Regions from separate parts of the Nocardia sp. NPDC004278 genome, predicted to be linked through region 2. Evidence: riboswitches for the same ligand, from Rfam matches in the RefSeq annotation. Region 2 holds a riboswitch; each other region holds the start of a gene.
What was found. A riboswitch is a leader RNA that binds a small molecule or an ion and turns the genes downstream of it on or off. The one in region 2 is predicted to bind S-adenosylmethionine.
Positions count from the first base shown of each region.

Region 1: linked by a shared signal. The riboswitch ahead of ACWEO2_RS19770 (bifunctional o-acetylhomoserine/o-acetylserine sulfhydrylase) and the one ahead of ACWEO2_RS41395 (amino acid ABC transporter permease) in region 2 are both predicted to bind S-adenosylmethionine.
Region 3: linked by a shared signal. The riboswitch ahead of ACWEO2_RS37370 (aminotransferase class V-fold PLP-dependent enzyme) and the one ahead of ACWEO2_RS41395 (amino acid ABC transporter permease) in region 2 are both predicted to bind S-adenosylmethionine.
Region 4: linked by a shared signal. The riboswitch ahead of ACWEO2_RS08860 (rhodanese-like domain-containing protein) and the one ahead of ACWEO2_RS41395 (amino acid ABC transporter permease) in region 2 are both predicted to bind S-adenosylmethionine.

Region 1 covers NZ_JBSGEQ010000012.1:20,219-27,668, reverse strand. Annotated here, with positions in the region: gene ACWEO2_RS19785 (NADP-dependent isocitrate dehydrogenase) at 1-286, opposite strand, end outside; gene ACWEO2_RS19780 (MFS transporter) at 576-2,069, opposite strand; gene ACWEO2_RS19775 (TetR family transcriptional regulator) at 2,204-2,956, shown strand; SAM riboswitch class IV at 3,000-3,110, shown strand; gene ACWEO2_RS19770 (bifunctional o-acetylhomoserine/o-acetylserine sulfhydrylase) at 3,197-4,546, shown strand; gene metX (homoserine O-acetyltransferase MetX) at 4,543-5,697, shown strand; gene ACWEO2_RS19760 (hypothetical protein) at 5,831-6,262, opposite strand; gene ACWEO2_RS19755 (TetR/AcrR family transcriptional regulator) at 6,327-7,010, opposite strand; gene ACWEO2_RS19750 (oxygenase MpaB family protein) at 7,174-7,450, shown strand, end outside.
Region 2 covers NZ_JBSGEQ010000056.1:2,999-10,448, forward strand. Annotated here, with positions in the region: gene ACWEO2_RS41380 (LppM family (lipo)protein) at 1-530, shown strand, start outside; gene ACWEO2_RS41385 (glycosyltransferase family 2 protein) at 888-2,054, shown strand; gene ACWEO2_RS41390 (hypothetical protein) at 2,302-3,015, opposite strand; SAM riboswitch class I at 3,343-3,436, shown strand; gene ACWEO2_RS41395 (amino acid ABC transporter permease) at 3,447-4,439, shown strand; gene ACWEO2_RS41400 (amino acid ABC transporter ATP-binding protein) at 4,436-5,239, shown strand; gene ACWEO2_RS41405 (ABC transporter substrate-binding protein) at 5,259-6,233, shown strand; gene ACWEO2_RS41410 (LLM class flavin-dependent oxidoreductase) at 6,240-7,373, shown strand; gene ACWEO2_RS41415 (ABC transporter substrate-binding protein) at 7,370-7,450, shown strand, end outside.
Region 3 covers NZ_JBSGEQ010000040.1:42,967-50,416, reverse strand. Annotated here, with positions in the region: gene ACWEO2_RS37385 (MarR family winged helix-turn-helix transcriptional regulator) at 1-335, opposite strand, end outside; gene ACWEO2_RS37380 (DHA2 family efflux MFS transporter permease subunit) at 417-1,847, shown strand; gene ACWEO2_RS37375 (LysE family translocator) at 1,908-2,540, opposite strand; SAM riboswitch class IV at 2,658-2,771, shown strand; gene ACWEO2_RS37370 (aminotransferase class V-fold PLP-dependent enzyme) at 2,818-4,140, shown strand; gene ACWEO2_RS37365 (flavin reductase family protein) at 4,750-5,217, opposite strand; gene ACWEO2_RS37360 (YbaK/EbsC family protein) at 5,473-5,946, opposite strand; gene ACWEO2_RS37355 (2-oxo-4-hydroxy-4-carboxy-5-ureidoimidazoline decarboxylase) at 5,997-6,365, opposite strand; gene ACWEO2_RS37350 (crotonase/enoyl-CoA hydratase family protein) at 6,723-7,450, shown strand, end outside.
Region 4 covers NZ_JBSGEQ010000004.1:335,132-342,581, reverse strand. Annotated here, with positions in the region: gene ACWEO2_RS08870 (FAD-dependent oxidoreductase) at 1-889, opposite strand, end outside; gene ACWEO2_RS08865 (Rv0361 family membrane protein) at 1,359-1,814, shown strand; SAM riboswitch class IV at 1,879-1,995, shown strand; gene ACWEO2_RS08860 (rhodanese-like domain-containing protein) at 2,010-2,426, shown strand; gene ACWEO2_RS08855 (O-succinylhomoserine sulfhydrylase) at 2,423-3,637, shown strand; gene ACWEO2_RS08850 (DoxX family protein) at 4,155-5,504, opposite strand; gene ACWEO2_RS08845 (D-alanyl-D-alanine carboxypeptidase family protein) at 5,501-5,914, opposite strand; gene ACWEO2_RS08840 (response regulator transcription factor) at 6,209-6,907, shown strand; gene ACWEO2_RS08835 (sensor histidine kinase) at 6,900-7,450, shown strand, end outside.

The DNA of each region.
Region 1 (7,450 bases), on a different contig from region 2:
TGGGCGAGCGCCACATCTTCTTCAGGCCGAATTCCTCGACCCGGGCCTCATCGGGGGTGATGGTGGCACATTTGACACCGACGCCGTGCTCTTTGATGGCGTTCGCGGCGTCGATGGTGACCTGGTCGTCGGTCTTGTCCCGATACTCGATACCGAGGTCGTAGTACTCCAGGTTCACATCGAGATAGGGGTGGATCAGCTTGTCCTTGATGAACTGCCAGATGATCCGGGTCATCTCGTCGCCGTCGAGTTCGACGACTGTGCCTTCAACCTTGATCTTGGACATGGATCTTCGTGTCCTCCTAGGATGGTGCCCTTATTGCACGGCCAGGCGAACACGCTTGTGAGCGGACCCTAGCTGTTCCAACAGACAACGTATATGTCCCGCGTTGTCCACGAGACATGTGGTGCAAACAAGACAAGCGTACTGCTGCCATTGACCGCGCCGCGCGAGCAGCCCCCCATGTGAAGACGCTCGAAATTGTTACCGACAAGTAGGTCGGCAGTGACGCGCACCACCGCGAAATAGCAATGTCCGGGTATCCCGAAGGACACCCGGACCAGCTATTTCATGATCAGACCGCGAGCGGAATCCGCGAGCCCTCCTCGGATCCCTCGATCAGGTTTTCCGGCTTGTCCCGAATCATCAACGCGATCACTGGAATTGCGGCGAGGAAGAATCCGGCGCCGACATAGAACGCGACGTCATAGCTGTGGATCGAGGCACGGGCCATCAGGTTGTCGACCGTCGGGTTGTTCTGCGCGAAGGTCTTGGCCGTCTGCACCGAGATCGTGGTGAGCAGCGCGGTACCGACCGCACCGCCGACCTGCTGGGCCGCGTTCAGCAGCGCACTGGCCACACCCGAATCCTCCTCCTCGACCTGATGCAGCGCGACGGTCTGCATGCCGACGAACAGCGGGCCCATGCCGAGGGCGATCAGTACCTCCGCGGGCAGCACAGTGGCCGCGTAGCTGTCGCCGAAGCTCAGCTGCGCCAGCCACACCAGTCCCAGCACACCGAGCGCGGCACCCGCCACCATCAGCGGACGCGGGCCAAGCTTCGGCAGCAGCGCGCTGGTGACACCGGCGGAGATCGCGATGCCCGCCGGGAACGGCAGGAAGGCGAAGCCGGCCTTCAGCGACGAGTAGCCGAGGGTGATCTGGAAGTAGTAGCTCAGGAACAGGAACATCGCGAACATGGCGATCGGGATCAGCAATGCGGCGATGAAGGCGCCACCGCGGTTGATCTCACCCGGAATATGCAGCGGCAGCAGCGGATTCGTCGAGCGACGCTCGATGACGACGAAGGCGATCAGCAGTGCGACACCGACGATGAGCAGCCCAAGGGTGCTCCCGGCCAGCCAGCCGTCCTCGGCGGCCCGGCTGAATCCGTACACGATGGCGATCAGACCGAGCGTCACGGTGACCGCACCCGGGACGTCATAGCCGCCGGTACGCGGGATCGGCACATCCTTGACCACGAACGCCAGCGTGCCGAGCAGCGCGAGCAATGCGACGGGGGTGTTCACCAGCAGGCACCACCGCCAGGAGGCGTACTCGGTCAGTGCGCCACCGATGATCAGGCCGAGCGCCGCGCCACCCGCGGAGATTCCGGCGAAGACGCCGAACGCGGTCGCACGCTCCTTCGCCTCGGTGAAGGTCACCGAGAGCAATGACAGCGCCGCCGGTGCGAGCAATGCCGCGAACGCGCCCTGCAGCGCACGCCCGGCAAACAACTCGGCGCCGTTCTGCGCCAGACCGGCCACCGCGGATGCCCCGGCGAAGCCGACCATGCCGACGATGAAGACTCGCCGACGTCCCATGTAGTCGGCCAGCCGTCCGCCGAGCAGCAGCAGACCGCCGAAGATCAGCGTGTATGCGGTGAGCATCCACTGCCTGTTGCCGTCGCTGATGTTGAGATCCTGCTGCGCGAAGGGCAGCGAGATGGTCACGATGGTGGCGTCGAGAACCACCATGAGCTGGGCGAATGCAATCACCCCCAGTGCCAGCCAGCGCGTCGAGCTGGCCTGCCTTTCCGGAACTTCCACCACTGTCGCGGTCTCGCTCACTGTCTTCTCCTAGCCGTCTGAAGTCGTGCAGTCATCCTGTCATCGACAGACATTTGTCGTCAAGAGAAAAATGTCGCACTCGGACATTTGGCCGTAAAGGACACAAAATGTCCCGATTGCGATAGCATGGGGACATGCTCGAGTCATCAACGCCGATCGTCGCGAGCGCCGCGGCCAACGATGCTGTGCGCGCCACAGCAAACCAAAACCCAGGTTCGTCTCCCGGCGGCGCGAGCGTGGGATTGCGCGAACGCAAGAAGCAGCAGACCCGGCTGCGCATCATCGAGGTCGCATTGGACCTGTGCGACGCACAGGGATTCGACGCGACGACGGTCGAGCAGATCGCGAACGGCGCGGACGTATCACCGCGCACCATCAACCGATACTTCGACAGCAAAGAGGACATCGTCCTCGGGCCGGTCAAGGATTTCGGCCTGGCCATCGCCGAATGCCTGCGCGGACTTCCGGTCACCGGCAATGAACTGCAATCGCTGCGCGAGGCATTCCTGCAGGTCGTCGATCACGCCGCGAAAAGTGTCGATGGCCCCATCTCGTTCCGGCGCTTCCAGCAGATGCAGCGGATCCTGCGCAGCAGCCCGACGGTCAGCGCGCAGAGCATGGAACTCGCCGACGATAAGAACGTCGCGATCGCCGAAGTGATCGCCGACCGACTCGACACCCAGCCCAACGCGTTGCCGGTCCGCCTGGTCGTCGGCGCCTGGCAGCTGATCGGTCATCTCAGCATGGAATGCTCGAACTCGATCTTCGAGGATGCCGACGCCTCGGCCGCCGCTGCCGACGCCCGCAATGCGTTCACCACATCATTCGACGAGTTCATGCGGGTATGCACCGGGCGCACCGACGCCGCCACGGCGGAAAACCGGTAACGGATTTCGGCCGACGACCGCACTCCGGTTACCATGTCGGTCAGGTCATGAGTGCCAGCGCGAAGCCCCGGCTTGCTGGACGGCAACCCTCCAGCTGCGGTGGGGTGCTCCGGGTGATGACCGGGCTCTCGAAAGCCGAGAGCAAGCGCGCACTTCAGGAGGTTCCCGCCATGTGTTGTTGTTGTACGTCACCCGCATCCCATTGAAACCTGCTGGCGAACAACCTCTTTGGAGCAAGTCATGAGTGACCCCAACGCGTCCGCGACCGATATCGACGCCGCCGGAACCGATCCGGCGCAGTGGTCCTTCGAGACCAAGCAGATCCACGCGGGCCAGACCCCCGACGAGATCACCGGCGCACGCGCACTCCCGATCTACCAGACCACTTCGTACGCCTTCCGTGACACCGATCATGCAGCCGCGCTGTTCGGGCTGGCCGAGCCGGGCAATATCTACACCCGGATCATGAACCCGACCCAGGACGTGGTCGAGCAGCGCATCGCCGCCCTGGAAGGCGGTGTGGCCGCGCTGTTGCTGGCATCCGGTCAGGCCGCGGAGACCTACGCGATCCTCAATCTCGCGGCCGCTGGCGATCACATCGTCTCCAGCCCGCACCTCTACGGCGGCACCTACAACCTGTTCCACTACTCGCTGCCCAAGCTCGGCATCGAGGTGTCCTTCGTCGAGGATCCGGACGACCTCGAGCAGTGGCGCGCGGCAATCCGGCCGAATACCAAGGCCTTCTACGGCGAGACTATCGCCAACCCGAGCAGCGCGATCTTCGATATCCGCGGCATCTCCGCGATCGCACACGCGGCGGGCCTGCCGCTGATCGTTGACAATACGGTCGCGACCCCGTACCTGATCCAGCCGCTGGCCCACGGCGCGGACATCGTCGTGCATTCGGCGACCAAGTACCTGGGCGGGCACGGTTCGGCGGTCGCCGGCGTGATCGTCGACGGCGGCACCTTCGACTGGACCGTGCGCGACGCGCAGGGTGAATCCCGCTTCCCCGGTTTCACCACCCCGGACCCGAGCTACCACGGCGCGGTCTTCGCCGATCTCGGCGCTCCGGCCTTCGCACTCAAGGCACGGGTGCAACTGCTGCGTGACCTCGGTGCGGCGGTATCGCCGTTCAACGCGTTCCTGATCAGTCAGGGCATCGAAACACTGAGCCTGCGGCTGGAGCGTCACGTCGCCAACGCACAGGCGGTGGCCGAATTCCTGAGCACACATCCGGCCGTGGAATCGGTGTTCTACGCGGGCTTGCCATCCTCGCCGTGGCATCGACGCGCCGCCGAGCTGGCGCCGAAGGGCGCGGGCGCGATCGTCGCGTTCGAGCTGCGCGGCGGCGTCGATGCGGGCAAGAAGTTCGTGGACGCGTTAGCCCTGCACAGCCATGTAGCTAACATCGGGGATGTGCGTTCTCTGGTAATCCACCCGGCGTCGACGACACACTCGCAGTTGACGCCCGCTGAGCAACTGGCCTCCGGCGTCACCCCTGGGCTGGTCCGGCTCGCCGTGGGTATCGAGGGGATCGATGACATCTTGGCCGATCTGCGAGCCGGTTTCGCGGCGGCCACGACGTGACTGTGAGTGCCGACCCGAGTACCGCCCGTTCGTCCGCGGTGGCCCTGCCGCCGCCGGACGGGCGGCTCGGCATCATCGCCATCGGGGATGTGCGGCTGGAGAACGGCGCGGTCATCCCGGACGTCCATCTGGCCGTGCAGCGCTGGGGCGAGCTCTCCCCCACGCTGGACAATGTGGTGCTGGTCGAGCACGCGCTGACCGGTGACTCGCACGTCGTCGGGGTGCCCGACGATATCCACCCGCTGCCCGGCTGGTGGGACGGCATGGTCGGCCCCGGTGCGCCGGTGGATACCGACGAATGGTGCGTCATCGCGACGAATGTGCTCGGCGGCTGCAAGGGCAGCACCGGGCCGTCATCGCTGGCGCCGGACGGAAAGCCCTGGGGCGCAAGGTTTCCGGAGATCTCCATCCGCGATCAGGTGACCGCGGAAGCGGCGCTGCTCGATCTGCTCGGCATCGAGCGCCTTGCCGCCGTCGTCGGCGGTTCGATGGGCGGCATGCGCGTGCTGGAGTGGATGGTCGGCACTCCGGAGCGGGTCGGATCCGCACTGGTGCTGGCCGTCGGCGCACGCGCCACCGCCGACCAGATCGGCACGCAGACAACGCAGATCGCCGCCATCAAGGCCGATCCGGACTGGCAGGGCGGCGACTATCACGACACCGACCGCGCCCCCATGACCGGCATGGGCATCGCCCGGCGCATCGCGCACCTGACCTACCGGACCGAGGGCGAACTCGATCACCGCTTCGAGAACCACGCGCAGGGCGATGAGGATCCGTGGCACGGCGGCCGCTACGCGGTGCAGAGCTACCTGGACCACCAGGCCCAAAAGCTCTGTAGCCGTTTCGATCCCGCCACCTACGTACTGCTCTCCGAGGCGATGAACCGGCACGATATCGGCCGCGGCCGCGGCGGTGTATCGGCCGCGCTGGCCGCCACCCCGGTCCCGTGCGTGGTCGGCGGTGTCGATTCCGATCGCCTGTACCCATTGCGAACCCAGCAGGAATTGGCCGACGGCCTCCCCGGCTGCGAAGGTTTGGAGATCGTGCACTCCCGCGACGGACACGACGGCTTCCTGACCGAAGCGGCAGCGGTCTCGAAGCTGCTGACCGAAACCGTGCGCCTGGCGCGGATCAGCCGCACCCGCTGAACTCTCGCCGCGATAGTCAGCGGTTCGACATCGGTGCTGCCACGCGACTCCGGTCTGTCCGCGAGCGGTTGGTCGGACAACAGCGCCCCGGGCCAGACTGCTGGGCCCGGGGGCTATTCGGCGTCCGAGTGGGTCAGCCGAAGCTGCCGGTGCTCGGCTTGCCGGTGACGTCGATGGTGATGATGTCGGTGGTGGAGGCGTAGTCGTGGTTGCCGGTTGGGCGGTCGAAGGCGCAGGCGCCGCGGACGTGTACCTGGCCGGTGGGGAGGTTGCCGTTGCCCAGGGAGGTCTGGACCATCTTGCCGTCGGCGATGGCGAAGGAGGTGGGGTTGTTGCCGCCGAAGATTTCGCCGGTGTCGGCGTTGTAGACCCAGCACACGCCACGGTCGTTCGGGTTGTGGAACTTCGCCGAGACGGTTCCCGTCAGCGCGAAGACCTCTTCCATCACCGGGGGCTCCAGCCCGCTGGCAGTGGCGGTGGCGCCCGAGCCGAAGGCGATTGCGAAGGCCCCAAGCGCGGTCAGCGCGAGTGCGGGAAGTCGTCGATCGGTCATGATCGAGATCATGCCATTTCCATCGGCGTGCCCATGTCTTCCGGGCTGGGAAATCTAATCGAGTTGGACCGCAACATTATTCAGCTCGCGGTGTGGCTGCGTCGGGCGCGCCGACGAGCAACTGCACGATGGAGCGGACGAAGCCTTCGAGTCGCTCGCGGGGGTATTCCTCGGGTGCGCTGACCGCGAGCCTGCCGAGCATTTCCGCAACGCTCAACAGCGAGTTCGTGAGCAGTCCGGAATCCATCCCCGCCCAGCGCGAATCGACCGCCATACCCATGCGCACCAGCGACTCGGCCTGATCGAAGACGCCGGTGCGCGAATCGACAAGTGCCGCACGGTATTCGTCGGGGGCAGTGCCCGGTCCGGCGAGGATCAGCCGCCAGCGCGTCGGATTCTCCAGTGCGACACCGACAAACGCTGCAACAGTCGCGGAGGCGACCACGACGGGATCCGCGCCGAGCAGATCGGTCGGCAGTGTCGCGGCCACCTGTTCCAGGCCGCGCTCGCGTTCGCGTTCCAATAGTGCGGCAACGAGTTCGGCGCGCGTCTTGAACACGGTGTACAGCACGGGTTTTCCGACACCCGCCTCGTGCGCGACCGCCTCCATGCTCAGTTCGTGCAGTTCCATTCGGCTCAGCACCGCGTAGGCGGCGTCGAGCAGTTGGGCGCGACGCTCGTCGGGCGGCAGGCGAGGCGCGTATCGCCGTCGCGGGCGGTCCGATGCGGCCTGCTTCGGCGCGGAATGCGATTCGGTCACTGTCGGTTCACCTCCATTCCGCGTCCATCCTGTCAGCACCGGCCAGGGATTCGGAATCCGTCCGCGGATAAATGCTACGGATGCGTTGTATTGTCCGATCACAATTGCTACGGTTGCGTTGCATTCGCCGCTCAGGGAAGGCGAGCAGGCAAAGGAGCAGCAGATGGCCTTCGATCCGACCACACTTCGCCGGGACGACTACGGTTTCTTCGGCCCGGATTCGCCCAGTTGGAAGATCTGGACTGCACCGACCGCCGTAATCGGCTTCCAGCGCGCGGTCGTCCTCGAGCATTTCGATCCATTTCTGACCGCGGCCGTCGCCGACTCGCAGGGCATCTACACCGATCCGCGCAGCCGCCTCGACCACACCTTCGCCTACTTCCTGCTCGTCGCGATCGCCGACGGCCGCACCGCCATCCAGGCCGCGGAACACCTGATGC
Region 2 (7,450 bases):
CGCCCGATTCGCTGGCCGCCAAGGTGCGGGTCGAGCCGTACAGCCAGGACGGTTATGTCGGCAGCAAGGTGTTCTTCGAGGATCTGTCCTTCGGCGAGGTCGGCCAGCTCGGCGGACTCTCCGATCAGACCCAGGGCATGTTCAATCTGTCGTTCCAGCGCACCGGCGACCTGGTCAGCCTCAACGGCCGGGTCGACCTGAAAGCCGTTCCGCCACACGGGTCGGACGTCCAGTTCACGGTGGCCTTCCCGGCCCGCGTCGCCAAAACCAACGGCAACCGCGAGGATGACTCCACCGTCTCCTGGAAGCTCCCGGCCGGCGATGTCTCCACGCTGCGCGCCGAGGTCAGCTACGCCGACCCGAATACCCGTTCCTTCGCGGGCTGGGCCGGAATCGTCGGCGGCATCACCCTCGCCGTCGCCGCCATCATCGCCGCCATCGCCTACATGGACCGGAACCCCGCACCCCCCGGCGCCCCCGAATTCAACTTCTCCCTGAGTAGTCTCCGGCGTTCGCTCGTACGCCGCTGACATTCCGCACCCCGCACCCAGTTGTTTCGATACCGAACGCCAACGCCCGGTCGATGCTGAGCGCCACGGCACGATTGTGACGACAATCAAGACGTCGCAGTCGGCAGCAGCGATCTCGGCACGAACCGGCATTGCGATGCCATCAAGGCGCAGTGAAACGCAACGCGCGACCGAGCACCCCGCCCATGGCATACCCCATGCCGAACACCGCGACGGCACAACCGTGACCAGGACACTCGAGGCGAGAATCATGACGCCGCCGGACGCGTGGATCGCGTCGATACGAAACGCGAGTACGTCGCGCGCGCCTGATCGGCCCGACGACGGCGTCATTCGACGCACCTTGGCGGCGAGGCCATGACAGCGGCGGAGGCGCTGAAGGAGGGCTTGGCGATCGCGACGCCGTATGGTGCGGCAATCGCGCTGATCGGTTGTGGGATCGCGCTGTTCAATCGGGCGACGGTGCGCAGGCTGCCGGTGGTGCCGACGGCGGTTCTCGAACCCGTGACGATCTGTATTCCGGCGCGCGATGAGGCGCGGCGCCTGCCCGAGCTGATCGATGATCTGCGGGGCCAGGTGGGGGTGCCGCGGCTGCGGGTGTTGATCCTCGATGACGCGTCCAGTGATGGGACCGAAGCGGCCGCGGTGGCGGCGATCGCGGGTGATCCGCGATTCACGGTGATCCGATCCGAGGTCGAACCCGCACCGGGTTGGACCGGGAAGTCCGCGGCCTGTGCTCGGCTGGCCGAGCTGGCGGATGCGACGGTGCTGATATTCCTCGATGCCGATGTGCGGCTGGCCCCGCGCGCGATCGCCGCGGCAGTCACCGAACTGCGCCGGAGCCGGGCCGCATTGTTATCGCCGTGGCCGTACCAGGTGGCCGAATCGGTCGCCGAGGCGCTGGTTCAGCCGCTGCTGTGCTGGTCGTGGGCGGCGAGCCTGCCGATCGAGATCGCCGATCGCGGCCGCAGACCCTCGACGGTGGTCGCCTGCGGCCAATTCCTCGTCTTCGATGCCACGGCCTATTACGCCGTCGGCGGTCACGCGGCGGTGGCCGCCAGCCCCACCGAGGATCTGGATATCGCTCGCGCCCTGCGCCGTTCCGGTCGCCGCACCGCACTGGTCGCGGCGGGTCGCGCCGCCCGGACCCGAATGTACCGGGACGCAACCGAACTCGAGGCGGGCTACACCCGCTGGCTGTGGTCGGCCTACGGCGGCACGACCGTCGGCGGCGCAGCCGTGGGAGCTATTGCAGCACTGGCCTATTGGGTACCTCCGCTGGCCGCCGTCGCCGGTCACGGCCGGGTGCGCGCCGCCGGTCTCCTCGGCTACAGCGCCGCGGTCACCGGCCGCTTACTCGCCCGCTCACTCGAAAGCGGCTCACTGACCCGCGCCGATATCCTTGCCGCCCTGGCCCACCCGGTCTCCATCGCCGCCTATCTACGCCTGTGGTCCCGCTCGCGCCGCGCCCACCGCGCGAACACGTTGACCTGGAAATCCCGCCACCTCGACACCGCCCACTGACCGAGACCAGGCCGAATCCATGGCGGCAATGCCCGACCGACCCGCCACCAGATCTTGATCAATCGGGCAGTCGCACGCCCGAAACCAGCTGACGCCATATCCCAGGCCGGGCCTGGCAGCCCGCTCCCCAAACGGCATGGCGACCCCGGACGTCGACCGGCTCAGCGCACGCCAGCTGGCGCCATATCCAGGCCGGGCCCGGCACCCGCTCCCCAAACGGCATGGCGACCTCAGACGTCGGCCGGTCTCAGCGCACCGAGGTGATGCCGACCGTCGGGAGGAAGAAGCAGGGCTTGCCGCCGTTGTCCATGGTGCCGAACACCGCGGCCAGGACGGTGCCGGAACCGGTCTCGACGGGGACGGCGCGGATGCCTCCGGTGGGGAATGTGGCGAAGAAGTTCTGGAAGGCGCGTTCGGCGAGTGGTCGCATTTCGGCAGGGATTTCCGCGGGCACCATGGTTCGGACGACGTCGGAGATCGGGCCCATGGCGGTGACGCCGCTGCGGCCATTGGCCAGGTTCAGCCAGGCGACGTTCATGCCGGAGATGTTCGTGCTGTCCGGGGCTACGCCGTAGGGCATGAAGGTGAACAGGGTTTGGCCCGTTTTGACCGCGGACAGGTCTAGTCCCGGAATGGCCACGGTGGTCTTGGGCCACGGCCCGGGCACAGCACCCGCGACGGCGGGGACCAGGCCGAGGGAGTTGCTGCTGGAGCAGAACGCCGCAGCCGCCGGGTACAGGAACGGGTCGATGCCCAAGGCGCGCAGCGCCTCGACGGTGGCTTGGTAAGCACCGAACGCATCTCCGGGTGCGGCTTGGACGGACGGCGCCGGCGCCGCCGGGATTGCGGCTCCGGGTATCGGCGCAGGTACCGCGACGGCGAGGCCGGGGGCGGCGAGCGTCAGCGCGGCCGCACCGGTCGCGATGGCGGTAAGCGTGGTCAGACGGCGCAGCAGGGTCACGTGAACCTCCTCAGCGTCGGGCACGAACGAGGTCAGAGAGTACTCCAGCAAACCACCGGAACTGCGCTGATTTCGACTGGCAACGCCATCGCGTCGCGCACCGTACCGGACCGTCGCGACGAAACGCCGGTTGCACCCTCCAGGCGAAATACGCCGGACGGACCGCACCCGAAGCGTCGCGATCCACCGCACGACCCGGTCGATAATCCCTGTTCACGACCGTTCGGACAAGATCTGCGCTCACACTGATTCGTACCCTTGTGCCGGAGTTCGCCTGCTTCGCATGATGTTTCGGCTAGACCGACCGACCCGTGCTCGGCGTCGGACACACCATCCAGAGCGACCGAGAGACCTGGCTCGTCGACGTCGCAGCAACCCCCCGGTCATCGGGTGCGGGTGCTTCCGCCGGGAACGATGGAGGAACCGAAATCATGAGCGCGTCCGTTGCATCCGATGCCCGATCGGATGTTCCGATACCGGGTGCACCCGGCACTGCCGTAACCATCGCCTACGCACCGCCGATCGCCAGGGCCTGGCATCCGTGGCGCTGGGTGATCAGCGCCATCGCGCTGGTACTGCTCGCGCAGTTCATCCATGGACTGGTCACCAATCCGGGCTGGGATTGGTCGACCTTCGCCAAATACTTCACCGCGAAGTCGGTGTTATCGGCGCTGAAGGTCACCTTGGAGCTGACCCTGTGGGGTACCGCACTCGGATTCCTGATCGGCACCGCACTGGCAATCGCCCGGTTGTCGAATAATCCGGTGCTGCGGGTGATCTCGTGGGTCTATATCTGGGCGTTCCGCTCGATTCCGTTGATCGTGCAGCTGCTGTTCTGGTTCAACATCGCCTACCTCTACAACACGCTTTCGCTCGGCATCCCGTTCGGCCCCGAATTCCTCACCTTCGAGGTGAACGGGGTGATCAGCGGGTTCACCGCGGCGGTCATCGGCCTCGCGTTGCATCAGGCCGCATATTCGGCCGAGATCATCCGGGCCGGATTCATCTCGGTCGATCCCGGACAGTTGGAAGCCGCCGCGGCACTCGGGATTCCGCGGCTGCGACAGTTCCGCACCGTCGTCGTCCCGCAGGCGATGCGCTCGATCCTGCCGAATGCGACCAATGAGGTGATCAGCCTGTTCAAGGGCACCTCGATCGTTTCGGTAATGGCGATCGCGGAACTCTTCTACCAGGTCCAGGTCATCTACGGACGCAACGGCCGGGTGGTGCCACTGCTCATGGTCGCGACGGTCTGGTACATCGTGCTGACCACGATTCTCTCGGTGGCGCAGTACTACATCGAACGGCACTATGCCAAGGGCGCGCACCGGACACCGCCACCGACGCCGATCCAGCAGGTGTGGCACAAGCTGCGCGAAATCGCCGAAAGCGGGTCCGCCGCACCGCGCGGAGCCACCCGATGAGCGCACCGGTCACTGCAACGAACGACACCACCGTCGACAAAGCCCCCGCCGTCGCAGTTCGCGGCGTGCGAAAGTCCTACGGCACCACCGAAGTACTGCGCGGTATCGACCTGACGGTGCGGGCGGGTGAGGTGGTCACCGTGATCGGCCCGTCCGGCTCCGGCAAGTCGACACTGCTGCGGGTGATCAACCACCTGGAGTCCCTGGACGCGGGCACCGTGCACATCGACGGCGAGCTGATCGGATATCGGCTGCGCCGCAATAGGTTGCACGCGCTATCGGATCGCGAGGTGCGCAAGCAGCGCTCGCATATCGGCTTCGTCTTCCAGCAGTTCAATCTCTTCCCGCACCTGACGGTGCTCGACAATGTCACGCTCGCACCGATTTCCGCGCAGGGTCGCCCGCGCAAGGAGATCGAGCGCGAGGCCGAGGAACTGCTGGACCGGGTCGGCATCGGCGAACTGGCCGACGCCTATCCGCGGCGGCTGTCCGGCGGACAGCAGCAGCGGGTGGCCATTGCCAGGGCGTTGGCGCTGCGACCGCCGGTGATCCTGTTCGACGAACCGACCTCGGCACTGGATCCGGAACTCGTCGGCGAAGTTCTCGACGTGATCCGCGATCTCGCCGACGGTGGCACCGCGCTGGTGATCGTCACCCACGAAATCGGGTTCGCCCGTGAGGTGGCCGACACCGTGGTCTTTCTCGACGGCGGCGTGATCGTCGAACAGGGCCCGCCCGCTGCCGTACTCGACAACCCCCGGCACCCGCGCACCCGCGCATTTCTATCCCGAGTCCGTTGAGCGCGGTGCGCGCTCCCCGATGAACAGGTATTCAATGAAGCTCACCGCCCTGGTCGGCCTGACCGCCACGGTCGCGTTGCTGGCCACCGGCTGCGGCACCGACCCCGATGCGGAAAACTCCGCGCAGCCCGCCGGTTCCATCACCTTCGACCTGTCCCCCGGCCAGTCCGGCCGGATCCACCCGCCCAAGGTCGACGCCATCGCCGCCGAACTGCCGCAGGCCATTCGCGACCGCGGCACGCTGGTGGTCACCGGTTCGGGTGGCGCGGCACCACCGCTGCGGTTCTACGCCACCGACGATAAGACCATCGTCGGGTCCGAAGTCGATTTCGCCTCCCTCATCGCCGACATCCTCGGACTGAAACTCGTTGCGCAGGTGGCCGATTGGTCGCAGAACTTCGTGCGGGTCGACTCCGGCGAGGCGGATGTGTTCATCTCCAACGTCACCGTGACCGAGGAGCGCAAGGAGAAATACGACTTCGCCACCTACCGCAATGACACCGTCGCGCTGGAGATCCCCGAGCAGAGCACGCTCGACTACCGGGATCGCAAGAGCCTGGCGGGCAAGCGGATCGGCGTCGGCAGCGGCACCAATCAGGAACAGCTGCTGGTGAAGTGGAACGAGCAGAACATCGCCGAGGGCCTGCCCGCGATCGATATCGCCTACTTCCAGCAGGTCACCGACTACTACCTGGCGCTGGCCTCGCAGCGCCTGGACGGCTACATCGGGCCCGATCCGTCCGCGATCTACCACAGCACCACCGCGAATCAGACCAAGATCGTCGCGACCTTCTCCGGCGCCGGTGACACGCTGCAGGGCGAGATCGGTGTGCTCACCAAGAAGGACAACGGTCTGATCGGCCCCATCAACAAGGCCATCAACAACGCCATCCAGACCGGCACCTACCAGCAGGTCATCGACCGATGGGGGCTGAAGACCGAAACCGTGCCGAGCTCGCGGATCAACCCGCCCGGCCTACCGAAGAAGTCGTGATCGCGCATGAAATTCCTGCTGTTCACCCTCGTCACCCGAGTACCCGACCCGAGCACCGGACGACTGCCGGAGACCGGGGAAAGACTCACCGATGTCATCGAGCAGGCTCGTCTCGCCGAGGAACTCGGCTACGACGGGTTCGCCGTCGGTGAGCGGCACGAGGATCCATTCCTTTCGGCCGCGCCGCCGGTGATCCTGTCCCACATTGCCGCGGTCACCTCCCGGATCAGCCTGTTCACCGCGGTCACCACGCTGAGTCTGCTGGATCCGGTGCGCGCGTTCGAGGACTACTCGACTCTGGACAACCTCTCCGGCGGTCGCCTCGAACTGATCATCGGCAAGGGCAATGGCGCGGCGCAGGCAAAGCTGTACCACGTCACCACCGAGGATCAGTGGGATCGCAATCGCGAAGGCTACGAACTGTTTCGGGCGCTATGGGACAGCGACAGCGTGACCTGGTCCGGTCGATTCCGTCCGGACTTGGTCGAGGCCAAGGCCCTGCCGCGGCCGTGGCAGCCGCGCATCCGGATCTGGCACGGCAGTGCGACCAGTCTCGATTCGGTGGAACTCGCGGCGCGCCATGGTGACCCACTGTTCTCGGCCAACGTCACCAATCCGATCGAGCCGTATGCCGAACTGGTGCGCCACTATCGGGAGCGCTGGGAGCACTACGGGCACGATCCGGCCGACGCCCTGGTCGGCGCGGGTACCGCCGGATTCCACGTGGCACGCACGTCGCAGCAGGCCCTCGATGGATACCGCCCGATCTTCGAGGCGCGACTGGCGCTGGCGCGCAAGCTCGGCCTGCCGATCGTCTTCGAGGCCCTCGACGATTTCGTCGCGCGCAGTTCGGCATTGGTCGGCAGTCCGGAGCAGGTGATCGACAAGGTGGGCCGCCAGCACGAGGCCTTCGGGCATGAGGTGATCCATCTGTCCGCCGAACGCGACGGCCGCACCGAGGCCGAACATCGCGACAGCCTCGAACTCTTCCAGGCCGAGGTGGCGCCCGAACTGCGCCGCCGCATTCCGAGTAGGCCGCTGGCCAGCAACGGCGGTGGTGGTGGGCGTCCCAGCACCGAATACGACATCGATTCCCGCGGCGAACTCGTCCGCACCGAAGCATCTGGAGTACCACAGTGATCCGTCCCCACCATCGCATCGCGGCCGTGGCCGCCGCCGTCACCGCGGCCGCGAGTCTGGCTGCCTGCAGCAGCGAT
Region 3 (7,450 bases), on a different contig from region 2:
GCCTGTTCGATGAGTTCATCGGTCTTGCGGCGCTCGGCCCGTCCGGCCCGGGTGATGGAGAGCCGGTACTTGCGCCGGTCCGTCGAATCGCGGGTGCGGACCACGAATCCGGCGTCTTCCAGGCCATCGATCAGCCGCACCACCTCGCTGCGATCGATGCCGAGCGCGGTGGAGACCTGCTGCTGGGACAGGTCGTCGAACTCCTCCAGACAGACCAGCACCCAATGTTCGCGCAGGGACGTGCCCATTTCGGCGTGCACGGCCTTGTGCAGCTTGCCGAGCGCATAGGTCGGGAAGCGGAGTAGGCCGCGGGGGTGGATGTGGTCGGCGGGCATTCGGTAATTGTATCTATTGTTGATGCATGCGATTGTTGATAACCTCCACAATCTAGATTGTCTACAAATAGCGGAGGATCCATGTCGGATACTCGAACGGCCGTCGCCGCCACCGCACCCGCACCCGCACTCGAACCGATTCCGGCGCGGGTATGGCGGGTCGCCGGTGTGGTGGTCTTCGGCGCCGTGATGAGCATGTTGGATACGTCACTGGTCAATATCGGCCTGAACACCATTGCCACGGATCTCGGTGCGGCACTGGACAGTGCGCAGTGGATTGCGAGCGGATATCTGCTGGCACTGGCCGTGACGCTGCCGCTGTGCGGTTGGCTCGGACGCCGGTTCGGGATGGATCGGGTCTGGTTGAGCGCACTCGCCGGGTTCACCGTCACCTCGGGGTTGTGCGCGCTCGCGCCGAATATCGATTGGCTCATCGGGCTGCGGATCGCACAGGGGTTGGCTGCAGGTTTGCTGGTGCCCGCTGGGCAGACGCTGATCGGTCAGGTCGCCGGTCCGCATCGGCTGGGTCGGGTGATGAGCGTGGTCGGGATCGCGGTGGTCGCCGCGCCCGCGATCGGGCCGACGATCGGCGGAATCATGCTCGCGAACCTGGACTGGCAGTGGTTGTTCCTGATCAATATCCCGTTCGGGCTGGTGGCGTTCGTACTGGCGCGCCGGGTATTGCCGCGGGCGGCGACGGCGGATACCGGGGGCCGATTCGATGCCACCGGATTCGCGTTGATCGGCGTCGGTCTGTCGGCACTGGTCTACGGGCTCGGCGAATTCGGTAGTCGCGGCAGCGTTTCCGCGCCGACGGTGTGGGTTTCGGTGCTGCTCGGCGCGCTGGCACTCGGACTGTTCGTGGCGCGGTCGGTGCGCGGGCGCGGTGCGAATCTGCTCGATGTCGGACTGTTCCGGCACCCGGTGTTCGCGACGGCGAATGTGGCGAACTTCTTCGCCGGTGCCTCGATGTTCGGGTCGATGCTGGTGCTGCCGCTGTACTTTCAGGTCCTGCACCGCGAGGGTCTGATAGCGACCGGATTGCTGCTGATGTCGTTCGGGCTCGGCGGCATTATCGCGATGCCGATCGGCGGCCGGTTGACCGATCGGTACGGCGGGGGCGTTGTCGCGGTGGTCGGCAGTGCGGTCACGGTCGCTGTCACGGTGCCGTTCGCGCTCGGCGATGCCTCGATGAATCCTGTTGTGATACAGGCGCTTTTGCTGATTCGGGGCATGGCGACCGGGTTGACCGGAATGCCCATCGTCGCTGCGGCGTACGCGGCGGTGCGCCCTCAGCAGATGCCGGATGCGGCGTCGTTCGTCAATATTCTGCAGCGGGTCGGCGGGTCGATCGGGGCCGCGTTGCTGGCGGTTGTGCTGTATCGCGCTGCGGCCGCCGGATTGCCGGTGGATGCCGGGTTCCGGCAGGCGTTCTGGTGGCTCACCGCTGCCGCGGTGGTTTCCTTGGTCGCGTCGGTGCTGCTGTGGCGCAAGGAGATTCAGCCGAAATAGCGATGCTGTCCGCCTTGTCGACGGCGACCGGAGGTGGCTGTCGACAAGACGCGCAATGGATTACGCGGCCGAGGCGGCGGTGCCGACACCGAGTGCGGCGAGAATCGCCGCGCTGATCTGCTCCAGCCGATCGCGGACCTGGGGGCGGCGCAGCATGGCCACCGCCCGGGAGGCGAGCAGGGCGAGCAGGATCATCTCCACGGCCGCGATGGTGCTTTCGATGGCGCCGAGCGCGAGGGTGTTCGCGAAGGTGACGTCGGTGAGGAACTGCGGCAGTACCGCCAGGTAGAACAGACCGACCTTCGGGTTGAACATGCACGACACCAGGCCCGCGGCGAATGCCGAGCGAATCGAGGTCGCCTCACCCGCGCTCGGCTGACCGGACACCTGCGCGCTGGCCCCGCGCTGTTTGCGGTGCTCGATCAGCGCCCGAATTCCCAAGTACACCAAGTAGATTCCGCCGATGACCTTGAGTGTCCGGTAGGCCGTCGCGGACTGTTCCAGCAGTGCGGCAACCCCCGCCGCGACCACTACCGCCCAGACGATGCCGCCCAGCGCCGAACCGATTGCCGCGGCGATGCCGGGGCGTGCGTCCACGATCGAGAATCGCAGCACCAGGAACGAGTCCGGGCCGGGCGTGATCGACAGCAGAACGCACAGGCCGACAAAGCTGAGCAGCAGGGAAAGCGTCACCTCTCGATGAGATCGCAGATCGCCCGGCTTTGCAAGGTTATTTATTTGAGTGCATGTATATGCACTGGCGAAAACGGCGGTTGACACGGCGGTGCGGCATCTGCCAATCTCGGTTCAGGTCATGAGTACCAGCGTCAAGCCCCGGCTAGCTGGTCGGCAACCCTCCTCCGCGGTGGGGTGCTCCGGGTGACGACCGGGCCGCAGCCCGACCGGGTGCGGCAAGCGCGGACTCGGATAATCACCTGATTACGGGTCCCATAACCGATGGGATTTTGTGATGACTGCTGCCGTTGACCAGACCTGTTCCGCCTTCGCCCGGGTCTCCGGCGACGATCTCCGGGTACCGCTGGTCCAGGGCGGGACGACCACCTACGCTAACTTCGACTACGCCGCGAGCGCACCGGCATTGGCGCAGGTCACCGATCGGGTGCAGCAGTTGCTGCCGTACTACGCGAGTGTGCACCGCGGCGCGGGCTACGCCTCGCGGATCTCCACCGAGTGCTACGAGGCGGCCCGCGGTTCGGTCACGCGTTTCCTCGATGCCGCCGACGACCAGGTGGTGGTATTCACCCGCAACACCACCGATTCGCTCAACCTGCTCGCCGCCTGCGTCCCCGGTGACACCGTGGTGCTGGATATCGAGCATCACGCGAACTTCCTGCCGTGGACCCGGCACGGCCGCCGCGTCGTCCGGGCGGCGTCGACCGTCGGGGAGACCATCCGCCAGCTCATCGCCGAATTGTGCAGTAAGCCAGCCGCATTGCTGGCGGTCACCGGCGCCTCCAATGTGACCGGTGAGGTACTGCCGCTCGAGCGCCTGGCCACCATCGCGCACCAGTGCGGCGCCCGCATCCTGGTCGATGCCGCCCAACTGGCACCGCATCGTCGGATCAGCCTGCGCGACACCGGCATCGATTACCTCGCCTTTTCCGGGCACAAGCTCTACGCGCCGTTCGGCGCGGGAGTGCTTGTCGGACGCCGGGATTGGCTCGATGCCGCCGAACCGTATCTGGCGGGCGGCGGCGCGGTCCGCGAGGTCGGTGTTGCCCGCACGGAGTGGGCACCCGCGCCACAGCGTCATGAGGCCGGCTCCCCTAATGTCCTCGGTGCGGCCGCGCTCGCCGCCGCATGTGACGCGCTCTGTGCGATCGATCCCGAATCCCTTACCACTCACGAACATCTGCTCGCCGATCGGCTGCGCACCGGCCTGTCCGCCATTCCCGGCGTCAACCTGCTGCGCATCTGGGACGACAGCCCGGATACCGTCGGCATCGTCGCCTTCACCCTGGACGGTTTCGCCCCCGGCCAGGTCGCGGCCTACCTCTCCGCCGAACACGGCATCGGCATTCGCGACGGCCGCTTCTGCGCCCACCCCTTGCTCGCGCGCCTCGGCCTCGACGGCGCGCTGCGTGCCAGCATCGGCCTCGGCACCAGCTCCGCCGATGTGGACCGTCTGATCGAGGCCATCGCCACCCTTGTCACCAGCGGCGCGAGCTGGAACTACGCCTGCACCGATGGACTGTGGCATCCGACCCCCGAGACCCGCCCCTTCACCAGCGACAATGCCGCGGACGGCGCCGCACCCTGCGTGATCGGCTAGCCCCACGTCCAGATCGATTGCTGCGCTACTCCCTCCGACTGCTCGCCGAGCGTAGTCATACAGCGGTCGAATACGGCGGCCTGGGCGACCACCATTCGGCTACGTTCGACGGACCCCGGCCCGGGGCTGAATATGGCAGGAGCTAGCTGGATGCGGCACTGAGGCCGCCGACTTCGTTCTGCGAAATTCACCGCGCGATCGCGACCCGATGGAACCTCCGCCCGGTCACCTGCGTCTAGGAAGGCGATGGCACTCGTCCAGCGAATCTCGGAAAGGCGGCTGAATGAATTCGGCAGAGCGGGATGCGCTCCAGTCCTGGACGGCTGGGATGCGCGGCCGTCGACTGACCGATGTCTACGAGCGCCAGCTACAGCAGTTCGGCGCAGCCAAATCGGAGCCCCGACCATGAGTTCGCCCGGGACGACCACCAAGGATCCGTCCACGGCGCCGCCGAAGGAACCGGTCAAGCCGAACTGACCCCGGACTCGACCCGGCCGTCATTATTGGACCTCGGTGCGGGCGACACCTTCCACATCGAGGTTCACCGGGGCTCATCGCTCGATCTCTAGCGATCGAACTCTATTGCTGCCCAGCAGAATTCGACTGCGCTCACTCTTCGAGCGAGGTCGGGCGGTAGTAGCGGCCCCGGTAGTAGAGCAGGGGCGCGGCGGCGGGCTGTTCCTCGGTGCTGTCGCGCACCCGGGTGACCAGGCCGACGACGAAGGTGTGGTCACCGATCGGGATCAGCTGCTTAATGGTGGCCCGGATCCAGATGGGGGTGCCGTGCAGCACCGGCTCGCCGCTGTCCAGGGTGGTCCACAGCGAACGATCGGTGAAGCGTTGATCGGCGGTGCGGGCGAAGCGCTGGGCCAGATCGTGCTGATGTTCGCCGAGGAAGTGGATGACCACGGACTCGGCCGCCCGCAGCGCGGTCAGGCTCGATGAGGTGTGGGCGATATTGAAGGAGACCAGCGGCGGCTCCAGCGACAGCGATGCGAAGGACGTGGCCGTGAAACCGACCGGACCATTTTCCGAGCCGAGGGTGACCACCGTGACGCCCGCGGGATAGTGCCGCATGGAGGCGCGGTACTGCTCGGCGGTGATACCGCTCAGATCGTCGGGAACCTGGATGTCCGTGGCAGGCGGTTGCGCATCGGTCACAGCTGCGCCTCGTCAGCGCTCGGTTCCGCTGCGACCGTTGGTGCTGTGTTGATGGCTCTCCGCTCGCTCACATGACGAAACTACGCCGGGTTTGTCGGTAATGGATCGCCCCATGGTTGTTGGATTGATCTCCATCCCGCGATCCGCGCTGTTCCCGGGCGGGCGCGGAATTCAGTCCACGTCGATCGGAAGTCCGGCGGTAATGCGCACCAGTTCGCGAAACGAGGTGCGGAACACGGTATTCGGAACGCCGCCCGCGGCCCACACCTCCCGGTGCGCCGATAGCGCATTGTCCACCCAGGTCGGCAGGTTGGTGGGGTGGCCGACCGGTGCGATACCGCCGATGGGCTGACCGGTCACCTGCTGCACCATATCGGCGGGGGCGGGGGTGAGCGTGCCCTCCAGCCGCGCGCCGGTGTTCGCCAGATCCACCTGATGCGCCCCGGAGACCAGCAGCAGCACCGGATCCTCGTCGAGCAGGAACACCAGCGACTTCGTAATGGCGCCCACATCGACGCCGAGTGCCCGTGCGGCATCGGCGGCGGTGGGCGTGGGAGCGGGCTGAGTGACGATGACACCATGGTGGCCGCGCGCGATCAGGGTATCCGCGACCCGGCATGCGACTGGTGGAAGCGACCTGCGCATGGATCCAGAGTAGAGCGATTGCGGGCGATACGCCGGGCGAGTTTCGCCGGTCAGTATTCGGGATATCCTTCGGTGGGTCCGAGCAGCCGGTCGATCCGGTCGTGCACCACCCGGACCAGCTCCGTTATGTTGCGCTGCGAGACCTGTTCGTGCACAACCGCATCGAAGGCGCGATCGAGATCGGATTGCGAGAGCGCGAGCAGTTCGACATCCGCCGTGGCCAGCAGCGCATCGCGATCCGGATAGGGCCGGGCGTCGGCGAGCGTGGCCGCCCAGGTGACATTGCAGCAGACTTCGAACAACGCGTGTACGGCACGGGCGCGAGTCATCGCATTGAAACGGTCGAGCCCTATTCCCTGATGCATCAGCACGATGGCCTCCCAGCCGGATGATGCGGAGTTTGCTGACTCGACCATCATGCGGCCAGCGTCGACTGGGCAACCAGCGCGCCACGCCAACTTTTGCACAGGATTTACATGCTGTGTTGGATTTGCAGCGCCTGCGTCGTATGCGCTTCGACGACTCGGACGCGAGACGGGCCGCGAACGTCGCTCGTAAGACTCGCTCCGTGGTGGTTACGGAAGTGGCCGGGCTGCGAACTGATCGCAAACCGGACTGCGAGGCGCGGGCAATCCGGTACCAGTGGCCGAGGTTCATGGCTTCGGCGCCGGTACTTCGACGGCTCGGACGCGAGACGTGCCGCGAACGTCGCTCGTGAGACTCGCTCCGTGGTGGTTGCGAGAGGCCGCAGACGACCGTCTCGATACGCTGTACAAATGACTGATTGGCAGGCGTTTACCGTTGCAACCAAAGACCATGTCGCGCAGGTCACACTGACCGGTCCCGGCAAGGGCAATGCGATGGGTCCGGACTTCTGGCGGGAGCTGCCGGAGATCTTCCGCGGCCTGGACGCCGATCCCGAGGTGCGTGCCATTGTGCTCACCGGTTCCGGGAAACACTTCTCCTATGGACTCGACCTGCCCGCGATGGCCGGGATGTTCGGTCCGCTGCTGGCGGATAAGGCACTGGCCGCGCCGCGCACCGACTTCCTCTACGAGGTGCGCCGAATGCAGGCCGCCGTGACCGCGGTGGCCGATTGCCGCAAGCCGGTCATCGTCGCGGTCTCCGGCTGGTGCATCGGTGGTGGGCTGGATCTGATCGCCGCCGCCGATATCCGCTATGCGAGCGCGGACGCGAAGTTCAGCCTGCGCGAGGCGAAGGTCGCGATCGTCGCCGATATCGGGTCGCTGCACCGGCTGCCCGGGATCATCGGCGAGGGGCATCTGCGCGAACTCGCCTACACCGGCAAGGACATCGATGCGGCGCGCGCCGAGAAGATCGGCCTGGTCAATGACGTATTCGCCGATCAGGACGCAGTACTGGACGCGGCGCACGCCACTGCGCGCGAGATCGCCGCGAACCCGCCGCTGGTGGTGCAGGGCGCGAAGGATGTGCTCGAGCAGCGCACCAAGGATCAGGTGGCGGCCGGGCTGCGCTATGTGTC
Region 4 (7,450 bases), on a different contig from region 2:
AGACACCGGTGCCCTTGACATTGCCGGTGCCGTCGAGCTGGGTGCGCTCGGTGCGCAGGCCGACGACCCTGCCGTCCTCGCCGATGATCTCCGCGGGGGACTCGAAGAAGTGCAGGAACAGCTTGTGCGGGCGGTTGCCGACATCGCGGATGGCCCACTGCTCGAGCGTATTCGCGATCATGTCGACCTGCTTGGAGTGCCGACGCGCGGCCTCGGAGCCCTCGTCGTAGTCGATGTCCTCGGGATCGACGATGACCTCGATGGTCGGGGAGTGGTCGAGTTCGCGCAGCTCGAGCGGGGTGAACTTGGCCTGCGCCGGGCCGCGGCGGCCGAAGACGTGCACCTCGACCGCCTTATTGGCTTTCAATCCGGCGTGGACGTTTGGTGGTATCTCGGTCGGCAGCAGTTCGTCACCGGTCTTGGCGAGCACACGTGCGACATCGAGTGCGACATTGCCGACACCGAGGACGGCGACCTTCTCGGCCTCCAGCGGCCAGGTGCGCGGCACATCCGGATGTCCGTCGTACCAGGACACGAAGTCCGCGGCGCCGTAGCTGCCGTCCAGGCCGATGCCGGGGATGTCCAGCGCGCGGTCGGCGTTGGCGCCGGTGGAGAAGATCACCGCGTCATAGAACGTGCGCAGATCGTCGAGGGTGATGTCGGTGCCGTAGTCGATATTGCCGAGCAGGCGAACCTGCGGCTTGTCGAGCACCTTGTGCAGGGCGGTGATGATGCCCTTGATGCGCGGGTGGTCCGGCGCGACGCCGTAGCGGATCAGACCGAACGGCGCCGGCATGCGCTCGTACAGGTCGATGCTCACCTCGGCATCGGACTTCATCAACGCGTCGGCGGCGTAGATACCGGCCGGTCCTGCGCCCACGATCGCGATGCGAAGCGGGCGAGTCCCGGCGGTGTGCGCGTCAGGCCCGGAGGCGGCAGCTTGCGTAACCACGGAGGGCTCGCGCGCACCGCTAGTCGACTCTGCACTGTTTTCGGTCATCTTTTACGCGCACCCTTATGGTCGAAACAATTATGGCGTCAGTCTTAGCTTAGGCTAACTTGGCGCACCTTTTGGTTGCACCTGACGATGCGGACGGGCGGCTCGCGGCTGCACAGTCGCTACGTCGGTGAGCTGGCATATGGCTATGACAGCAGGCCGCAGTCTCGCGATTCTATCGGTGGCGCATGGCGCACCCTGCGGGCGGTGCGTGAACCGGATGGTTGCCACCCGGGCTCACTTACCCGAGTACCCACTGTCCGGTTGGCTATCGAATTATTGCTGTGCCGCTGCCGTGCGGGGTCGCGCCCGGTCCGGGGGTGCCTGTCGGATACCGCTGCCCACCAGGGATGATCGACCCATGACAGAGCAGCAGGGCACCGATGACGAACCAGTGATCGAGGTCGACCAGACCGATCGGCGCACGATGGCGCCGTTCATCGCGGCAGCCGTATTCGCGGCCGTCGTCCTGGTCGCCATCGTGCTGGGCGCGGTGCTCTCGCCCGCTGAGAAAAATGTCACAGAATCGGACAAGATCGCGGCCGCGGTGCATCGCTATGCAGAGGCCAGGGGCACCACCGACAACACACCGCCACCCGCGGTGGCCTGCCAAGGATTCGACGAGAGCAAGTCGCCGCTGGCCGCCCAGTTCGGTGGCGCTGCGGCCGGAAAGTCGATCAAGGTCACCAACATTGACAACGCCATGGTCGATGGCGATAGGGCGAAGGCGAACGTGACCATCGCGGTCGACGGCCGGGAGACGCCAGCGACGTGGAATCTGGTTCGCTCCGGCGACCGCTGGATCGTCTGCAACTGATTACCCGGCGTGGCGCTGACCTGGGTTTGACAGGGCGGCCCCTGCCCAGGCAATCTCGGACACAGGTCATGAGAACCAGCGTCAAGCCCCGGCTAGCTGGTCGGCAACCCTCCTCCGCGGTGGGGTGCTCCGGGTGACGACCTGGCCGCGCACCGAAACCCAGGTGCGGCAAGCGTGGATTCACAGGAGGATCGCATGACATATGCCGGTGACATCACCCCCCAGCAGGCGTGGGAGTTGTTGCGCGACAATCCCGAGGCCGTCTTGGTCGATGTGCGCACCGAGGCCGAATGGCGCTTCGTCGGCGTCCCCGATACGAGTTCGATCGATCGGCCGACGGTGCTGATCGAATGGGTCGACACCAGTGGCGCCCGCAACGGTGAGTTCGTCGCACAGCTGACCTCGGCGCTGGAGGGTCGCGATCCGGCGGCGCCCGTCGTCTTTCTGTGTCGCTCCGGGCAGCGTTCCATCGGTGCCGCGGTCGCCGCGACCGGTGTCGGGATCGAACCGTCGTACAACGTGCTCGAGGGCTTCGAGGGCCCCATCGACGAGTTCGGTCACCGCGGCGGCTCCGGCTGGCGCGCACTCGGTCTGCCGTGGCGGCAGTCATGATCACCGGGGGTGCGTTCGACAAACCGCTGCCCAAGGGGGTCGGCCCCGCGACGCTCGGCGTCCGAGGCGGCCTGCGCCGCTCCGGATTCGAGGAGACCGCCGAGGCGCTGTACCTGTCCTCCGGTTTCGTCTATGAGAGCGCCGAGGCGGCCGAGGCCGCGTTCACCGGCGATATCGAGCATTTCGTCTACTCCCGCTACGGCAACCCGACGGTGGCCATGTTCGAGGAGCGACTGCGCCTGATCGATGGCGCCGAGGCCTGTTTCGCGACCGCGAGCGGTATGTCGGCGGTATTCACCGCGCTCGGCGCGCTGCTGGGTGCGGGCGATCGACTGGTGGCCGCGCGCAGCCTCTTCGGCTCGTGCTTCGTGGTGTGCAATGAGATCCTGCCGCGCTGGGGTGTGGAGACCGTCTTCGTCGACGGCGATGATCTGGACCAGTGGGAGCAGGCGCTGTCGGTGCCGACCCAGGCCGTGTTCTTCGAGACGCCGGCCAACCCGATGCAGACGCTGGTCGATGTGCGCCGGGTGACCGAGCTCGCCCATGCCGCGGGCGCGAAGGTGGTGCTGGACAATGTCTTTGCCACCCCGCTGCTGCAGCGCGGTTTCGAACTCGGCGCGGATGTGCTGGTGTATTCCGGTACCAAGCACATCGACGGTCAGGGCCGGGTGCTCGGCGGCGCGATTCTCGGCCCGCACGACTACATCGACGGTCCGGTGAAGAATCTTATGCGCCATACCGGTCCGGCGCTGAGCCCGTTCAATGCGTGGACCCTGCTCAAGGGTTTGGAGACCATGCCGCTGCGGGTGCGTCATTCGACCGAATCCGCATTGCGCATCGCGCGCTTCCTCGAGGGCAACAAGTCCGTCTCCTGGGTGCGCTATCCGTATCTGGAGTCGCATCCGCAACACGAGCTGGCGACCAGTCAGATGAGCGGCGGCGGCACGGTGGTCACCTTCGAGCTGAACGCGCCGGCACACGAGGCGAAGAAGCGCACCTTCGAGGTGCTCAACCGGTTGCGCATCATCGATATCTCCAACAACCTCGGTGACTCCAAGACCCTGATCACCCACCCCGCCACCACCACCCACCGCGCCATGGGCCCCGAGGGCCGCGCCACCATCGGCCTGTCCGACGGTGTCGTGCGCATCTCGGTTGGGCTCGAGGATGTCGAGGATCTGCTGGCCGATTTGGACCATGCGCTGAGCTAGTAATCCGACGAAACGGGGCGCGGTGGCATCGTGCGCCCGCTTGGCGTTCGGACTCAACCGTGCCGGTGAGTCGCTGTCGGCTCGCTGCAGTGTCGGGTGTCGTGCCATTAGATGTGGCTGGCGACGATGAGCGGTTCCGGTCTCATTCGTGCCGGTGAATGGCTGACGGTTGGCTGCGTGGCCGGGCCTGCGTGGGGTGTCGTGTCGCAGGTGTGGCTGTCGACGATGAGTCGTTCCGGGTTTCGTTCGTGCGGGTGACGGCTGTCGGCTTGCTGCGCCGCCGGGCCTGCGTCGGGTGTCGTGCCGAAGATGTCGCTGCCGACGATGAGCGCCGCGGTCCGGGGGGTGCCGGTAAGAATCGTGTCACCTGGTACATGAGCCCATCGGTTAGTGGCTCGGCACGCACGAACCTGTTCCCGATCTCCGGTATCGACGAATTCAGCTCGGCCACAACTCGATCCAATATCACGCGTCAGATCTACGAACGCCGACTCGAGCAAGTGCCGTTGCGGTGTTGTCACAGATTCGGACGGTTCTGCACCCAGTGAAACGGCGTGCTTCGTTGCGGGAAGTTGTTCGGGTCGATCCGGTCGAGGGCGATTGTTACCTGGTGGCCGTCCAGTTCGCCGGTCAGCACGGCTTTGTCGGGGGCGGGTTGCTGGAAGGTGAGTGTGCCCAACGGATTCCGAGTGCGGCCGGGCTTCACCGCCGATCCGGATTGCAGCGTTCCGGCGGTCAGCCGGATCCGATGGGCGGCGGCGTCCACGTCGGCGGGTACGGTCACCAGGGTGTCGTCCATCCGCTGGTAGGTAATCGTATTGGGATAGTCGAACACCACCGTTTTCCAACGGGTTTCGTCGGTGGTCAGCGGCGGCACCGCCTCGCCGTCGCGGGTGAACTGCGACACCGACCAGATGCCGTACAGCGGAGGTTTGGGTCGATCAGGCCCGCCACCACGCCAGGCGTGCCAGCCACCGTGCACCAGCGCCGCCGCAATCCAGATGCCGAGCGCGACCTGCGCCAATGCCGCGATACGGCGAGATCTCGTGGTGTGGAACGGATGCGGCACGGTGGAAGGGCCGGTGGTGCGGTTGAGCAGCAAAGCTTGCATCAGCCGCGGCGCCTCGGGAGTCAGCAGCACCAGCGACATCAGCAGAAAGTGCGTGGATGAAATCTTCTCCGGCACATCGAAGGTCATGTTCAGTACGACGATCTGCAGTGTGTCGATCAGGGTCAGCAGCGCGCCGAGCAGCGCGGTCCGCGGAATGAACAGCAAGACCGCCGCAGTGAGTTCCGCGGCGCCGAGCAGCATCTCGTACGGTCTCGACACACCTACCTGCGACCACAGCACGGCCATCGGCGTGAGGTCACCGTAATTGGTCAGCAGCGTGGTCAGCGAGGGCTGCGGCATCTGCGTCGGAATCGCCTTGGCGAAGCCGAAGCTCAACATCTGGCCGGCCAGCAACAGCCGGATGACGAGGAGATACCAGCCTGCGAGCGTGCGATAGTGCGTGCGGCGCCGGTCCAGCACCGACCACACCGCCGTCCCGGCCACAGCGACGGCCAGGATGCAGAACAACAGCACCCAGAAAATGGTCTGGTCACCGACGCCGTTCGGATACAGCTGTGCGGTGGTACCGAACAGGTGCTGGCTCACCCAGTTCAGGGCGGGCTGCATTTTCTGGATATGCCAGTACTGCGCGTCGTAGCCCAGCCAGCGGCCGAACCATCCGGTCAGCACGAAGACGATCGGCGGAGTCAGTAAGCAGAACAAGCCGAAGTACAGGAAGCAGAACCGGAACGCGATGCGGGTGAGCGGTTTCCACCCCGCCGGCTCGGGACCGGTTCGCCCGAGGACGCCGGTCACTGCTGCATTCTCGGATCGTGTGCGGGGTCGGGATACATGGGAGGGCAACCACGCTCGTTCGCCTCGGAGCGTAGTTCGTAATGCCAGGGCTCGTTGCGGTAGATCTGGCACAGTCCGTATTCGGCGCCGTGCCCGGACAGCCACATACTGGCGTCGAAGCCGAGGTCGATCGCGTTGCCGGACACGTGCGCAGAGGTGTCCGCGGAGGCGACCCATCGGACCGCTTCGGCTTCCGAGCCGTACGTCGAGACCGCTTCACGACGAAGCTGATTCTGGTAGGCCGGCGAACGCCATCCGCTGTTGACATAGAACTCGATGCCCTCGCCAGCGGCAGCCGCCGCCGCTTCGCGCAAGGCGTGAAGCAGAGCGGAGTCGAGGTTGGCTATGCCGGGATACTCGTCATCGAACACTGTTATGCCGCCGGGCAGGGCACCGTCCTCCTCGGTAGCCCTGCCGCTGGGGCCGCCGCGAAGGACTTCGCGGAACGAGGGCACCCATGACCATGCTGATCGATGGACGCGGGTTTTGACGATCGCGGCGGTGACGGCGCCCAGGCCGACGCCGGTGGGCCTGCGAGTCCTGGGGGACCTTGTTCGCGTGGCGGTTGTTCGACTCATGCTGCCAGTCAAGGCAGCGTGATGTTGCCAGCCCATATGTGGTTTTCGGTATGCCGACGATATGCGCGGGTTCGTAGCATCGGGAGTATGCGTGTGCTGGTCGTCGAGGACGAGCCCTATATGGCAGAAGCCATCCGCGATGGGCTGCGCCTGGAAGCGATCGCCGCCGACATCGCCGGTGACGGCAACACCGCTCTGGAACTGCTGAGCACCAATGCCTACACCATCGCTGTCCTCGACCGCGACATCCCCGGCCCCTCCGGCGACGAGATCGCCCAACGCGTTGTCGCTTCCGGCAGCGGCATGCCGATCCTCATGCTCACTGCTGCCGACCGTCTGGATGACAAGGCCACTGGGTTCGAACTCGGCGCCGACGACTACCTCACCAAGCCGTTCGCACTCCGAGAGCTCGTGCTCAGGCTCAGAGCACTCGACCGCAGGCGCGCACACAACAGACCGCCCGTGCGCGAGATCGCGGGCCTGCGGCTGGACCCGTTCCGCCGCGAGGTCTACCGCGACGGCCGCTACATCGCGCTCACCCGCAAACAGTTCGCCGTACTCGAAGTCCTCGTCACCGCCGAAGGCGGTGTCGTCAGCGCTGAAGAGCTCCTGGAGCGGGCGTGGGATGAGAATGCCGACCCGTTCACCAACGCCGTGCGCATCACCGTCTCGGCACTGCGCAAACGCCTCGGCGAACCCTGGATCATCGCTACCGTCGCCGGCGTCGGCTACCGCATCGACAACACAGCACCCAGCACCGGGCGTGCGGGAGTGGCTCGTGGATAGGGCGCCCGGGTTGAGCGTTCGCCTCAAACTCACCCTCAGCTACGCCGGGTTCCTCATGCTCGCAGGCGTCTTGCTGCTCGCTGCTGTGTGGGTGTTCCTGCTGCGGGGGCGTACCTCAGCCGGCAGTCTCGTTCCCAGCTTCTCCAATCTCCTGCGCGTCTTCGACCCAAGCAGCAACTTCGGCCCAGTCGTCTTCGTTCCAGCGGCAGCCGTTGTGCTGGCGTTCCTGCTGGTGTTCGGTCTGCTGGGCGGGTGGATTCTCGCCGGCCGCATGCTCGCCCCGCTGAATCGCCTCACAGAGGCCACACGCATGGCCGCGAACGGATCGCTCTCCCACCGAATCCGGCTACCGGGCCGCAGAGATGAGTTCCGCGAACTTGCTGACAGCTTCGACGCCATGCTCGCACAGCTCGAAGCACATGTCGCCGAACAGCAGAGGTTCGCCGCCAACGCCTCCCACGAACTGCGGACCCCGCTGGCGATCACCCAGACCCTCCTCGATGTGGCCCGCAACGATCCGAACCGCGATAGTGGCGAGCTCAC